2 regions of the Streptomyces sp. NPDC096012 genome follow, and region 1 is predicted to be linked to the other one. Evidence: riboswitches for the same ligand, from Rfam matches in the RefSeq annotation. Region 1 holds a riboswitch; the other holds the start of a gene.
What was found. A riboswitch is a leader RNA that binds a small molecule or an ion and turns the genes downstream of it on or off. The one in region 1 is predicted to bind cobalamin.
Positions count from the first base shown of each region.

Region 1 (4,808 bases):
CGCCGCCCAGGGCGAGTTCGGCGTCGTAGCACCACTCCAACAGCAGCAGCCGCGCCTCCTCCAGGCGCTGCACCAGGGCGTAGCCGCCGAGGTCGGCGGGAAGTCCGCTGAGCGGGGTGCCGCGCCACAGCGCGAGCGCGGACGTACAGGCGCGTACGACGGCCGGCCACTGCCGCGCGGCGTGCGCCCCGCGCGCCTCGCCGACCCGCGCGTCGAAGACGTGCACGTCCAGCTCGCCGTGGTCGACGCGCAGGAGATATCCCGGGGGTACGGCCCTGAGCCGGTCGGGGTCGTCCAGCAGGCGGCGCAGCCGGGTGACGTGGTTGTGCAGGGAGGCCTGGGCGGAGACGGGCGGCATCCCGCCCCACAGGGCGTCCTTCAGCGACTCGACCGACACGACGCGGCCGGGTTCCAGCAGCAGTGCGGCGAGCAGGGCGCGCACCTTGGGGCTGCCGATGGAACGGACGCCGTCGTCGGGGTGGTCGTCGGGGACGTGGACGGTGTTGTCCGAGATACCGTACGGCGGTCGGTCGTAGAGGACCGGCGGTCCCAGCAGTCCGAACCGCAGCTCGTACCGCCGCATCTCGCCGCCTCACTGCCTTCCCTGTGCGGCCGTCACCGGCCGTGCTTGGACGCCGGGCCCGTGCCCGTCGCTCTTTGGCGGGATCCCGCCCTGTCGCAGCGGTTTCCCGCCACCTTCCGTCGACCGCTCGGGCTGCGAAACCGCCTGTCCCACGGCCTGTTCCGGTGCCACCGGGCGACTTCCGGCCATCCGGCCTCCTACCCGCCGACGAACCGTTGGCCACATGTTAGCGATCCGTTGGCGAGTCCTGATGTGATCATTTCATCGGATCCGGTCCGACGGCGCGCGCGTAAGTCGCGTAACTCGGGGGAGTGTCGCCGCAGGCTGGATCCGGGGACACAGAGGGGCCCCGGTCGGCGGAGGTGAACGACCGGGGCTCCGTCCCGTTCCTCCTGTCCGGCCGCAGAGCCGTGACGGCCCCGCGCACCGCACCGCTCAGATCACCGGCGGACGTCCCAGCCGGGTGAGCCGCCACACCGTGCGCCAGCGCATCGGCCGCCGTTCGCCGGCCGGCTCGCGCACCCCCTCCAGGAACCCGCCGAACCACGCCCTCAGCCCGGCCGCCGAGCGGGTACGGGCCAGCGTGAGCAGCGTCCACACCCCCAGGTGCAGCGGGACAAGCGGCAGGGGCAGCCGGCGCCGCACGAGCCAGACGCGGTTGCGGGCGTTGACCCGGTAGTAGACGGCGTGCCGGGCCGGTGAGGTCTTGGGATGCCGGAGCAGCAGCTCGGGGACGTAGCGGATGGCCCAGCCGGCGTCGGCGGCCCGCCAGGCCAGGTCGGTCTCCTCGTGCGCGAAGAAGAACTCGGCGGGCCAGTCCCCGGTCTCGGCCAGCATCGCCATGCACAGGGCGTGCCCGCCGCCGAGGAACCCGGTGACGTACCCCCCGCGCATCGGATCCGGCTTCCCCAGCCGGGGCACGTGCCGCTGCTGCGTCTCGCCGTGCTCGTCGGCGATGCGGAAGCCGACGATGCCGAGGCGGGGCTCGGCGGCGTACAGGTCCCGTACCCGCCGCAGGACGTCGGCGTCGACGAGCAGCCCGTCGTCGTCCAGTTCCACCACGACGTCGACGTCCCCGAACTCCCGCAGCCGGGACAGGGCGACGTTACGGCCACCCGGGCAGCCGAGGTTCTCCGCCACGTCGACGGTGGTGACCTCGCCGGGCAGGGACAGCCGGCGCGCGAACTCGGGCAGCCGGCAGCCGTTGCCGACGATCACGATGCGGGCCGGGGCGAGGTCCTGCTTGGCCACGGACTCCAGCAGGGCGTCGACCTCGGCGGGCCGGTTGCCCATGGTCACCACGGCGACGGCGATCCTCGGCTCCACCACGTCCCTCACCCCGTCCGGCCGGCGGCGGCACCACGCCTCGACCGCGCGGTGCCTGCCGTTCACCAAGATGTTGCCTCAGCCCGCCGAGTTCATCGGACTCCGGTTCACTTTGCCGCACCTTTGCTCCGCTTTTGTGCATGGCCGAGGGCCCTCAGGCTCGGGAACCGCCGGGAGCGGCGTGCCACACAGGTCGGCCACGGCCGGTGTGCCGGCCGTGGCGCCCGGCCGGCGGCACCCTTCAGCTCCCGTCGGCGGCGCGGGCCGTCCACCGTTCCTCGACCCTGCCGAGACGCCAGTAGGCGATGGCGACGGCCCAGACGACCACGAACAGACCGACGATGACGTAGCCGACGTTGTCCAGGTCCAGGGCCGCGATCCAGTCCGTGACGCCGTCGTGCAGACCGAGTTTGTCGTGCAGGACGCCGACCAGTTCGATCGTGCCGACGAAGAAGGCCACGGCGATGGACAGGCCGGTGATGGTGAGGTTGTAGAACACCTTCCGCACCGGGTTGGAGAAGGCCCACTGGTAGGCGAAGTTCATGAACGTGCCGTCGAGGGTGTCGAACAGGCTCATGCCGGCCGCGAACAGCAGCGGCAGGCACAGCACGGCGTACCACGGGAGTCCGGCGGCGGCACCGTTGCCGGCCAGGGCGAGCAGCAGGACCTCCGTCGTGGTGTCGAAGCCGATGCCGAAGAGGAAGCCCAGCGGGAACATCTGCCCCGGGCGCCGGATGGACCTGGTGAGCCGGCCCAGCAGACGGTTCATGAAGCCGCGCGAGTCGAGGTGGGCCTCCAGCTCCGCCTCGTCGTAGCGGCCGGCGCGCATCGCCCTGAAGACGCGCACGATGCCGAAGAGCGCGGCGAGGTTGAGGGCGGCGATGAGGTACAGGAAGCCGCCGGAGACGGTGGTGCCGACGGTGCCGAGGACCTGGTGGGTGCGGGATCCGTCGTTCATCAGGGTGCCGGCCAGCTTGGCGCCGCCGGCGACCAGCGCGGCCATGACGACCACCACGCTGGAGTGCCCCAGCGCGAACCAGAAGCCCACCGACACCGGCCGCTTGCCGTCGGCCATCAGCTTGCGGGTGGTGTTGTCGATCGCCGCGATGTGGTCCGCGTCGAAGGCGTGCCGCATGCCGAGCGTGTACGCCGTGACACCCAGGCCGACGCCGAACGCCTTGGTGCCGACCTCGTAGTGCTGCGGTATCACCAGCAGGAACAGGATGCCGAACGCGGCCACGTGCAGGGCGACGATCACGGCGAGGAGCCCGGCGGTGCGGACGGTGTCCTCACGGCGCCAGCGGAAGGACACCGCGGCGCCGGCTCCCGGCCCGCCGTCGGGGACACCTCCCGACACACCTCCGGACACACCTTCGGGCACGCCTTCGGACACGGTCATACGGTCACGCTCCAGCACCTCGTGGATCAGCTTCGTGATGCCGTGGCCGGTCTCCTGGCTGACGGGTCGACGCGCCCGCCCCTGCCTTCCCGGCTGTGTGGCCAGTGGCGTCCGTAGGGGGCGGGAACTTCCCGATCACAGTGGCGAGGGCCGCTCCGGCCTGGGCCCCTGAGGGGCCGTCACCGGTCTTCCCGAACACCACGGCCTGATCACCCTAGGAGGCGACGGTGACAGCTGCAAGGCTGCACAGCTGAGCAGATATGACGACTCGACAGATGGGACGGCAGACCGGGACGACAGAGCGGGACGACAGAGCGGGACCGCAGACGGATGGCGGGGAGGGCAGAGCGGGGACGGCAGGCGGACGGCCGGGACGGCAGACGGATGGCGGGGAGGGCAGAGCGGGGACGGCGGACGGACGGCCGGGACGGCAGACGGATGACTGGGACGGCAGACGGGCGGTCGTGGCCACCGAGCACACGGTGACGGCCACCGAGCACACGGTGACGGCCGGCGGACGGACAGGACGACTGAGCACACGGTGACGGCGGAGGACGGACACGGCGACCGAGCACACGGTGGCGGACAGCGGAGGGACAGGACGACTGAGCACACGGCGGCGGAGGAGGACGGCAGTCGGCGGATGTGGGCCGCCGTGCAGCCACGGAGGCGGGATCCTGCGAAGATGCGGCCATGCATCTGGTCCCCGCGGAACGTGCCGGGCAGCGCACCATCGACGGACATCGGGTCTGTGACGCCATCGCCGCCGTCGGCGAGCCGGAGCGGGTACGGGCCTGGGCGCACCGCTTCTCGCTGCTCTCCGACCCCGGACGCCTGTCACTCCTGCTCGCGCTGCACGCGGCCGGCCCCATCGCGGTCACCGACCTCGCCCTCGCCACGGGCATGCGGGACACGGCCGTCTCCCAGGCGCTGCGCCTGCTGCGCACCGCGGGCATCGTGGAGGGCCAGAAACACGGCCGCGTCGTGCGCTACCGGCTCGTCGACGGACCGGTCCGCGCCCTGCTGAGCCACTGCGGCCCACCCGGCTGACGGCAAGGCCGCGGCCAGCCGGCGGCCCGCGACGTCTACAATGCCGGCCGCCGCGCTGGAGGCTGAAGCCCTCTACCTGCACGGACTGTCCTCCGGCGACTTCGTGCCCGCGCTGGAGCAGTTCCGCCGGCTCCCGCACCGCCGCCCTGGCCATGGTCTTCAAGCGCGTCGGGTCCGCCCAGCAGCGGTGGCGGGCCGTGAACGCCCCGCACCTCGTCGCTCGTCCGTGCCGGAGCCCACTTCGAGCGCGGCCAGCTCGTCGAACGCCCCGCCGCCCTGGCAGCATGACCGGCTTCAGCCAAGCACCCAGAGAGGCATCTGCCATGTCCGACCTCGACAGCCAGGTTCCCTACTGGGATGCCGCCGCGGCCACCAAGACCTTCACCCACCCACTCCATCTGCCCTGGCTCGACGGGATCAGCAGGCACGCCGCGATCCTCGACTACGGAT
Region 1 covers NZ_JBEOTD010000012.1:88,524-93,331, forward strand. The annotation lists gene ABVB68_RS14860 (AfsR/SARP family transcriptional regulator) at 1-583, opposite strand, end outside; gene ABVB68_RS14865 (glycosyltransferase family 2 protein) at 1,019-1,912, opposite strand; gene nicT (Nickel transporter NicT) at 2,151-3,308, opposite strand; cobalamin riboswitch at 3,336-3,526, opposite strand; gene ABVB68_RS14875 (ArsR/SmtB family transcription factor) at 4,002-4,358, shown strand; partial or broken gene ABVB68_RS14880 (IS256 family transposase) at 4,487-4,646, shown strand; gene ABVB68_RS14885 (class I SAM-dependent methyltransferase) at 4,682-4,808, shown strand, end outside.

Region 2 (4,808 bases), on a different contig from region 1:
GTCCACGAACCGCACCACGACACCCGGTTCGGCCGCCAGCGCGTCCACGTCCGTGAAGTTGGACATCAGCGGGACCGCGCACACCGCGACCCGCAGCACGTCCTCGCCGACCGGCGGGGCGACGGCGGACTCCCGCACGGTGCCCCGCAACGACACCCGCAGCCCGTCCTCCTCGTCGATGCCGAGGCCGTGCCGGAACGGCAGGACGCCGTACGTGTGCCGCCCGGTCAGCCCGTGCAGCATGTCGAGGCCGGGCCGGAGCAGGGAGACGTCGCCGCGGAACTTGTTCACCAGGAACCCGGCGACCAGTTCCTGGTCCTCCGGCGAGAGCAGGGCGACGGTCCCGAAGAAGGAGGCGAAGACACCACCGCGGTCGATGTCGCCGACGACGAGCACGGGCAGCCGCGCACTGCGGGCGATGCCCATGTTGACGATGTCGGTCCGCCGCAGGTTGATCTCGGCCGGGCTCCCCGCCCCCTCACAGATCACCGCGTCATACGTGCCCCGCAACTCGGCCAGGCAGTCCAGCACCGTGCCCAGCAGCCGCTGTTGCCGGCCACCGTGGTAGCCGCGCGCGCTCATCTCGCCCACCGGCCTGCCCATCAGCACCACTTGACTGCTCTGCTCGCCACCGGGCTTGAGCAGCACCGGGTTCATCAGCGCGGTCGGCTCGACCCGGCACGCCTGGGCCTGCATGGCCTGCGCCCGCCCGATCTCCGCGCCCTCCCGCGTGACGAACGAGTTGAGCGACATGTTCTGCGCCTTGAACGGCGCCACCTTCACGCCCCGGCGCACCAGCCAGCGGCAGATGCCGGCCGTCACGACGCTCTTGCCGGCGTCGGAGGTGGTGCCGGCGACGAGGAGACCCCCGCTCACTTCCCACGTCCCTTCACGAGTCGGCGCGCGGCGACCGTGGCGCCGAGCGCGAGCAGGCCGACGCGGCGGGACAGCCGTACCGCCCGGTCGATGTCGGTGACCCGCACGGCGCGCCCGGTCCGTCCGTTGAGCACGGGGCGGTGCTCGATCCGGCCGCCGTAGGACAGCGTCCCGCCCAGGCGCACCCCGAGGGCACCCGCGAACGAGGCCTCCACGGGCCCGGCGTTGGGGCTCGGGTGCCGGTGCGCGTCGGCCTTCCAGGCGCGCAGGGCGCCGCGGGGATCGGGCCCGGCCGCCGCGGTGAGCACGGCGGTCAGCCGGGCCCCCGGCCAGCCGGCGAGGTCGTCCAGCCGGGCGGACGCCCAGCCGAAGCGCCGCAGGCGGGCCGACTTGTGGCCCACCATGGCGTCGAGGGTGTTGACCGCCCGGAAGCCGAGCAGGCCCGGCACGCCGCCCACGGCACCCCACACCAGCGCGCCCACGACGGCGTCCGAGGTGTTCTCGGCGACCGACTCGACCACGGCCCGGGCGATCCCGTCGGCGTCCAGCGCCTGCGGGTCCCGGCCGCACAGATGGGGCAGCCGCGCCCGGGCCGCCTCGACGTCGCCGGCCCGCAGGGCACGCCCGATCAGGTCGGCCTCCCGGGCGAGCGAGGTACCGCCGACGACGGCCCAGGTGGCGGCGGCGGTCAGCGCGACGGACGCGACGGGGGAGGGGCGAACGGCGCGTGCCGCCACGGCCCCGAGAGCGACGGCGCCACCGGCGCACACGGCGGTGTGCAGCGCGCCCCAGCCGCGGTGGTCGTGCCACAACGCGCCTTCCACGGCCGTGGCCGCGCGCCCGAACACGGCGACCGGGTGCCCGCGGCGCGGATCGCCGAGGAGCAGGTCACCGAGAAGGCCGGCGGCGGCGCCGTACGCGTAGCAGCGATCGGCACCCATCGGCTCAGCCGGCCGTGGGCACAGGAGCGGGCCTGGTACTGGTCCTTCGGCAGCCGAGCATGGCGATATGGGTCCTCACTCAGGGTGTCCGCGCCCTGGTTCGACGAGATCCGGCGGTGAGAGTTCCTGGCTCCCGGGGTTCTTCCCCGGTGACAGTGGCGGGACCGCGCCGGATTCGCACCGGCTTCCTCTCTTGCCGCCGTACATGGCCCGGGCAGTCCACCACGTGTCCGGAAGGGCCGTCAACCTGCCTTTGACCTGCGCGGGGAGAGTGTGCCCATCCCCACACCGCGGGGCGCCCGAGCATGCCGAAAGGCTCCCCTCCGCCACAACTGGAGGGGAGCCTCGGTGCGTTCGGCCGTGCGCCGGCCACGGTGGTCCTGCCGCGGTGGTCCGGCCGGGCCGGTACGCGACGGTCAGGCCTTGGCCACGATCAGGTAGATGCCGTACGCCACCGCCGCCGCGCAGGCCGCGAAGCAGACGTAGGCGCCGGTGACGGCCGCAGTGGCCGAGCCGCCCTGGGCCGCGGCCTTCTCGCGCCGCGTCAGGCCGTTGATGCCGAGGGTGAACAGGGCGACCAGACCCACCGTGAACACGAGGCTGGTGCCGAAGACGGAGCCGAGAGCCGCCCAGTCGATCTTCATGATTCTTCCTTCAGTACCGGGTGCTCGGGGTCAGACCCTGGCGGCCGGCGGGGTCGCCGGGGCGGCGGGCTTGGGATCGGCGGTCTGCTGCGGGAAGGCGAGGGCGGGATCCTCGGCCAGCACACCCGCCGGGGGCGGGATCACGGCGGCGATGGCGGCCGTCACCACGCCGGCCGGCTCCTCGGCCCCGGGGGCGACGTTGGTGTGGTCGACGACCTCGCGACGGGAGATCTTCCAGATGGTGGCGCTCGCGGCGACCAGGAAGACGGCGACGGCGGCGGTGCCCCAGTCACCCAGGTTCGTGACGGACTCGGCGCCCGCGCCGACCAGCGCGGCGGCCGGAAGGGTCAGGACCCAGGCGACGGCCATGCGGGTGGCGGTGGACCAGCGGACCACACCGCCCTTGCGGCCCAGACCGGCGCCCATCACCGAGCCGGAGACGACGTGGGTGGTGGACAGGGAGAAGCCGAGGTGGGAGGAGGCCAGGATGGCGGTCGCGGCACTGGTCTGGGCCGCGAAGCCCTGGCGCGGCTCCAGGTCGGTCAGGCCCTTGCCCATGGTGCGGATGATGCGCCAGCCGCCGATGTAGGTGCCGAGCGCGATCGCCAGGCCCGCGGAGAGGATGACCCAGGTGGGAGGGTTCGAGCCGGGGGCGATGGAGCCGCCCGCGATCAGCGCGAGCGTGATGATGCCCATCGTCTTCTGGGCGTCGTTGGTGCCGTGGGCGAGGGAGACCAGGCCCGCGGAGGCGATCTGGCCGGCGCGGTAGCCCTTGCGGGTGGCCTCGCCCTCGGCCTTGCCGCCGATGCCGTAGGAGAAGCGGGTGGCCAGCATGGCCGCGACGCCCGCCACGATCGGCGCGGCGACCGCCGGCAGCAGCACCTTGGTGACCAGGGCGTCACCGTGCACGGCACCGAGGCCCGCGGAGGCGACGGTGGCGCCGATCAGACCGCCCATCAGGGCGTGGGAGGAGCTGGAGGGGAGGCCCACCAGCCAGGTCACCAGGTTCCAGAGGATCGCGCCGACCAGGGCGGCGAAGATGACCTCGGGACGGATGCCGGTCTCGTCGACGAGACCCTTGGAGATCGTGTTGGCGACCTCCACCGAGAGGAAGGCGCCCACCAGGTTGAGGGCGGCGGACATGGCCACTGCGATCTTGGGCTTCAGGGCGCCTGTGGAGATGGTGGTGGCCATCGCGTTCGCTGTGTCGTGGAAACCGTTCGTGAAATCGAACGCAAGTGCGGTTATCACCACAATCGCGAGGATCAGCGAGAAGCTTTCCATTTACCCAGGCAATCGTTCGAGGTCGTTGGCTGCTCGAACGTAGGCAACCTGGGTGAACGGAAGATGAACTGGGGCAGGACTGGTGGTGTCCGTGATGACGACTTGCGGTTCCGTCCGCCGTGATCCTGTTCTCGGCGGCCCAGGCGCGCCTTGGTCACCGGGCTCGCGCGAGGGCCTGCAGCCGGGCCGCCGACCCGTTGAAGAGATTTTGGTCACCCGGCAGTCTGCCCTTGCTGGCGTACTGCCAGAACGTCCAGTACCGCCAGCCGCCCGGCAGCTTCCCCGCGGCCGAGGCGCCGTGCCGGGCGATCCACAGGGCGTGGGAGGAGGAGAAGGCGCGGCTGTTGCCGGTGCAGAGCTTCCACCACTGGGTCGTCGTGTAGATCACCGGGCGCCGTCCGGTCTCGTGCTTGATCTCGTCGCTGAACGAACGGATCCAGCGGACCATCTGCTTCCGGCTCAGCCTGTAGCACTTGTGCTTCTTGTCGTACGGGTTGTACTCCATGTCCAGCGCGGGCGGCAGCGTCCAGCCGTCCGCCCGCCAGTCGCCGCCGTGCCGCACGAAGTACTCCGCCTGCCGGGCGCCGGAGGACTTGTCCGGCCGCGCGAAGTGGTACGCCCCCCGGATCAGGCCGGCGTCACGGGCCCCGTCGTACTGCTGTGAGAAGCGGGGATTGCGGTAGCCGGTGGACTCGGTCGCCTTCACGTAGACGAACCGCGCGCCCTTCGCCCGGGCGGCCGGCCAGTCGACCCGCCCCTGATGGGACGACACGTCGTGCCCGCGGGGCAGCTTCGATGACAGAGTCGGAACACGCGTCTGCGTGGAGCCCGACTGCAGGGAGTCCGCCCGGGCCGAGCCCGCTTGCGGGGAGTCCTCCTGAGCGGGGCCCGCTTGCGTGAGGTCCGTCTGCGCGAGGTCGGCGGTCCGCATGGAGTGTGCCTGTCGAGCGCCGGCTTCCCGGGGGTTCGGTGACGCGGCGGCGGTGCCGGTCAGGGCCAGTGCCGCCGTGGCTGCCACGAGGACACCGGCGCGGTGACGGACGAAAGTGCGTTCATGGACCAT
Region 2 covers NZ_JBEOTD010000038.1:43,466-48,273, forward strand. The annotation lists gene ABVB68_RS29105 (cobyric acid synthase) at 1-876, opposite strand, end outside; gene ABVB68_RS29110 (cobalamin biosynthesis protein) at 873-1,817, opposite strand; cobalamin riboswitch at 1,916-2,056, opposite strand; gene ABVB68_RS29115 (hypothetical protein) at 2,234-2,461, opposite strand; gene ABVB68_RS29120 (inorganic phosphate transporter) at 2,492-3,745, opposite strand; gene ABVB68_RS29125 (lysozyme) at 3,900-4,583, opposite strand; gene ABVB68_RS29130 (hypothetical protein) at 4,578-4,718, shown strand.
Region 2: linked by a shared signal. The riboswitch ahead of ABVB68_RS29110 (cobalamin biosynthesis protein) and the one ahead of nicT (Nickel transporter NicT) in region 1 are both predicted to bind cobalamin.